Regions from separate parts of the Cupriavidus sp. SIMBA_020 genome, predicted to be linked through region 2. Evidence: predicted binding sites of a transcription regulator. Region 2 holds the regulator's gene; the other holds the start of a gene.
The links. Region 2 encodes NrdR, which represses ribonucleotide reductase genes. Its sites were predicted from a motif close to CACNANATNTNGTG; they were not measured.
Positions count from the first base shown of each region.

Region 1: the regulator NrdR is predicted to act here: its motif matches at 988-1,001, upstream of SB751_RS04490 (ribonucleoside-diphosphate reductase subunit alpha).

Region 1 is NZ_JAWRWU010000002.1:73,824-76,288, forward strand. Features, by position in the region: gene SB751_RS04480 (sigma-54-dependent transcriptional regulator) at 1-122, shown strand, start outside; gene ampD (1,6-anhydro-N-acetylmuramyl-L-alanine amidase AmpD) at 115-708, shown strand; gene SB751_RS04490 (ribonucleoside-diphosphate reductase subunit alpha) at 1,226-2,465, shown strand, end outside.
Region 2 is NZ_JAWRWU010000002.1:482,697-485,161, reverse strand. Features, by position in the region: gene glyA (serine hydroxymethyltransferase) at 1-1,112, shown strand, start outside; gene nrdR (transcriptional regulator NrdR) at 1,245-1,712, shown strand; gene SB751_RS06400 (GspH/FimT family pseudopilin) at 1,950-2,465, shown strand, end outside.

The DNA of each region.
Region 1 (2,465 bases), 410 kb from region 2:
TGCGCTACCGGATCCAGCAACTGGAGATCCGCGACGAGCGCGAAGGGCGCGATGGCCGGGAGGGGCGCGACGACAGCGAGTCGATGGCGGAAGGCGAGGGCCGCGAGGGCCGAGATGGCTGACGTGGCCGCAGACTGGCTGCCCGACGCCGACGGCTGGGTGCCGGCCGCGCGCCGCGTGCCATCGCCCAACTTCGACGCCCGCCCCGACGGCATGCCCGTGGACGTGGTGGTGCTGCACAACATCAGCCTGCCGCCGGGCCAGTTCGGCACGGGCGACATCGAGGCCTTCTTCCAGAACCGGCTCGACATCGCCCGCCACCCGTTCTTCGAGACCATCCGCGACGTGCGCGTCTCCGCCCACTTCCTGATCACCCGCGAGGGCGAACTGGTGCAATTTGTGGCGTGTACGCAACGTGCCTGGCACGCCGGCCAATCGGCCTACTACGGCCGCCAGCGCTGCAATGACTTCTCCATCGGCATCGAGATCGAAGGCGCCGACGACCAGCCCTTCACCCTGGGCCAGTACGACACCGCCGCACGCATCGTCGCCGCCCTGCGCACGACCTACCCGATCACCGGCATCGCCGGCCACAGCGACATCGCCCCGGGCCGCAAGACCGACCCCGGCCCCCATTTCGACTGGGACCGATTTGCCAGACTGGCCGATGTGACGCCAGCGCTACTGCCGTATCGGCGGGGTTCCTGACCGCCACCCCCTTGTGCACGATGCCTCATATTCAGGCATTCGCCCGCGTGACAGCGATGTGAAATCCCCACACTTGGGCCGCCTATCGGCGACTCGCCCCGATTAAAAAATTTTAGAAAATTTGTGCGGTGGCGCACGGGCCGCCGCCATCCCTTGGCGTAGCGCGGCTTGCGGGAATGTGGCGCTGCCGCACACCTCGTCCGCAGCGGGGCATCAGACTTGTCAAGACTGGTCTTTCCGATTCGTTTCACTATACTTAGCCCAGTTTTTCGCAGTGACCACTATATCTAGTGGTACTACCGGGGAACCGGCCGAGGTGTGAAGCCAGCGCCGCAACGGATTGCGACGCCGGCGCCACAGTAGTGACGCGGCTGGCGGTATCGCAAGAGTCCCTAGCAGAATGAACGCCTGTGCAGTTTGGTTCTCGCCCGGCAAAACCGGTGTCGAGTGTCTTCTGAAGCGCATTTTGCTAGGGACTTTGTCACTTCATTACAAGGGTTAAAACAGGAGTTACCTCATGCAAACGGCCCAGAACGAACAACAAATCACGGGATCGGCTGGCGTTGTCGGCGCCGCCGGTACGTCGCAGCAGACCCCCGCCGCTGCCGCCAACTATCAGGACTACAAGCTCATCCGCCGCAATGGGGCCGTGGTGGCGTTCGAGCCGAACAAGATTGCCGTCGCCGTGACCAAGGCCTTCCTGGCCGTCAACGGCGGCCAGGGCGCTGCCTCCGCGCGTGTGCGCGAGCTGGTGGAGCAGGTCACCCAGAACGTGGTGCGCGCGCTGCTGCGCAGCCGCCCGAATGGCGGCACCTTCCATATCGAAGACGTGCAGGACCACGTGGAACTGGCGCTGATGCGCTCGGGCGAGCATGAAGTGGCCCGTGCCTACGTGCTGTACCGCGAGAAGCGCACCCAGGAGCGCGCGCAGGCCAATGCGCAGACCGTGGCGCGCGTGCAACAGGGCGTGGCGTTCAACGTGACCGACAACGGCGTGACCCGCGTGCTGGACCTGGCCGCGCTGCATGAGCTGATCGACACCGCCTGCAGCGGCCTGGGCAAGGGCGTGAGCGCCGAGCCGATCCTGAAGGAAACGCTCAAGAACCTGTATGACGGCGTGCCGCTGACGCAGGTGTACGACTCCGCCATCCTGGCCGCGCGTACCCTGATCGAGAAGGACCCGGACTACAGCCAGGTCACCGCGCGCATCCTGCTGCACACGATCCGCAAGGAAATCCTCGGCGGCGAAGTGACGCAGGCCGAAATGTCCTCGCGCTACGCCGAGTACTTCCCGAAATTCATCGCCCGCGGTATCGCCGCCGAGCTGCTGGACGAGAAGCTGGCCACGTATGACCTGGCCCGCCTGGGCGCCGCGCTGGACGCCTCGCGCGACTTCCAGTTCAACTACCTCGGCCTGCAGACGCTGTACGACCGCTACTTCCTGCATATCGAAGAGCAGCGCATCGAAATGCCGCAGGCCTTCTTCATGCGCGTGGCCATGGGCCTGGCGCTGGAAGAGCGCGACCGCGAAGCCCGCGCCATCGAGTTCTACCAGCTGCTGTCGTCGTTCGACTTCATGTCGTCCACGCCCACGCTGTTCAACTCGGGCACGCGCCGCTCGCAGCTCTCGTCGTGCTACCTGACCACGGTGTCGGACGACCTGGAAGGCATCTACGAAGCCCTCAAGGAAAACGCGCTGCTGTCGAAGTTCGCCGGCGGCCTGGGCAACGACTGGACCAACGTGCGCGCGCTGGGCT
Region 2 (2,465 bases):
CCGCCCAGGGCTCGCAGCTGACCAACAAGTACGCCGAAGGCTATCCCGGCAAGCGCTACTACGGTGGCTGCGAGTACGTGGACGTGGTGGAGCAGCTGGCCATCGACCGCGTGAAGCAGCTCTTCGGCGCCGAAGCCGCCAACGTGCAGCCGAACTCGGGCTCGCAGGCCAACCAGGGCGTGTTCTTCGCCATGCTCAAGCCGGGCGACACCATCATGGGCATGAGCCTGGCCGAAGGCGGTCACCTGACCCACGGCATGGCCCTGAACATGAGCGGCAAGTGGTTCAACGTCGTCAGCTACGGTCTGAACGCCCAGGAAGACATCGACTACGATGCGCTGGAGAAGCTGGCCCACGAGAAGAAGCCGAAGATGATCATCGCCGGCGCTTCGGCCTTCGCCCTGCGCATCGACTTCGAGCGGATCGCCAAGGTGGCCAAGGATGTTGGCGCCTACTTCATGGTGGACATGGCCCACTACGCCGGCCTGATCGCCGCGGGCGTGTACCCGAACCCGGTGCCGCACGCCGACTTCGTGACCACGACCACCCACAAGAGCCTGCGCGGCCCGCGTGGTGGCGTGATCCTGATGAAGGCCGAGCACGAGCGCGCCATCAACTCGGCCATCTTCCCGGGCATCCAGGGCGGCCCGCTGATGCACGTGATCGCCGGCAAGGCCGTCGCCTTCAAGGAAGCGCTGACGCCGGAGTTCAAGTCCTACCAGCAACAGGTGGTGAAGAACGCCGCGGCCATGGCCGAGACGCTGATCGCGCGCGGCCTGCGCATCGTGTCCGGCAAGACCGAGAGCCACGTGATGCTGGTGGACCTGCGCGCCAAGCAGATCACCGGCAAGGAAGCCGAGAAGATCCTCGGCGACGCCCATATCACGGTGAACAAGAACGCCATCCCGAACGATCCGGAAAAGCCGTTCGTGACCTCGGGCGTGCGCCTGGGCTCGCCGGCCATGACCACGCGCGGCTTTAAGGAAGACGAGGCGCGCCAGGTGGCCAACCTGATCGCCGACGTGCTGGACAACCCGCACGACGAAGCCAATATCGCCAAGGTGCGCGAGCAGGTGTCCGCCCTGACCCGCCGCTTCCCGGTCTACGGCTGATTTCCGGCCGTAACCGGCACCGCGCCTATATATAGTGCGTGTGACCAACGGCGCTGCCCCGGCAGCGCCGTTTTACCTTTTGCACACCGCGAGCGATAATGCGGCCCGGCATATATCTTCAGGTGGTCCGGCATGAAATGCCCCTTCTGCGGTCATTCCAACACCCAGGTGCTTGACAGTCGTGTCTCCGAAGACGGTGACACGGTGCGCCGCCGCCGGCGTTGCGAAGCCTGCGACCGCCGCTTCACCACCTACGAGCGCATCGAGCTCTTCTTCCCCGCCATCGTCAAGAAAAACGGCTCACGCGTGGACTACACGCGCGGCAAGCTCAAGGACTCGATGCGGCTGGCCCTGCGCAAGCGGCCGGTGTCCGCCGAGGCCATCGACCAGGCCATCACCCGGATCGAGGAAAAACTGCTGGCGCTGGGCGAGAAAGAGATCGCCAGCAGCCAGGTAGGCGAGCTGGTCATGCGCGAATTGCGCAAACTCGACAAAATTGCCTATATCCGCTTTGCTTCCGTTTATCGCAGTTTTGAAGATGTGTCGGAATTCCGCGACGTACTCGACGAATTTTCCCCGCCTACCCCACGAAAGGGGTAGCTACTTCGTAAAAAAAGCTGTCTAATCTGCACTGACCTCCTTCGGGTAAGGGGGCCGGATGGCGAACGCGTGCACGGCGTAAACGGAGCCCAACAGAGGCTCCGGCGCAGCAAAACTCCAACGCGCCGCCCATAGAAAAGCAAAAGAACAGTTCGATTTTTTGGACGGGAGTCACAAATGGGTCAGTCTTTCTGCCTTTGGGCAGTGGGCTTGCTGACGCCTGCTCGGCCTGCGTCCATGCCCGCTGGCATGGGGTCGCCGCGGCATGCCAGCCAGCCGCACAGCCGCGCCCGCATCGGGCGTCTCCACCGCTCTCAGACGCGCATCATCGGCGGGTTCACGCTGATCGAGCTGCTGACTGCCGTGACGATCCTCGGCATCCTCGCGGCAGCGGCTATCCCCAACTTCCGCTCCTTCCTGCATAACAGCCGCATCGCGACGGAATCGTCGAAGTTCTTCACCGAAATCGAAGCGGCCCGCAGCGAGGCAGCACGGCGCAACGGCACCGTCACGATCTGCCCCGTGGGCACCGGCAGCGCCTGCTCCGCCGACTGGAACCAGCGGCGCGTGATCTTCGCCGATCTCAACGCCGACGGCGTGGTCGATCCCACAGACGACGTGCTGCGTTACAGCGACGACCCGACCCCGACCCTGACCCTGGAAGCCAGCAACCTGGGCGCCACGTCCGACCTGGTGCGATTCCGGTCCTCGGGCGCCTCCACCTCCCCCACGGCCACCTGGAAGTTCTGCGAA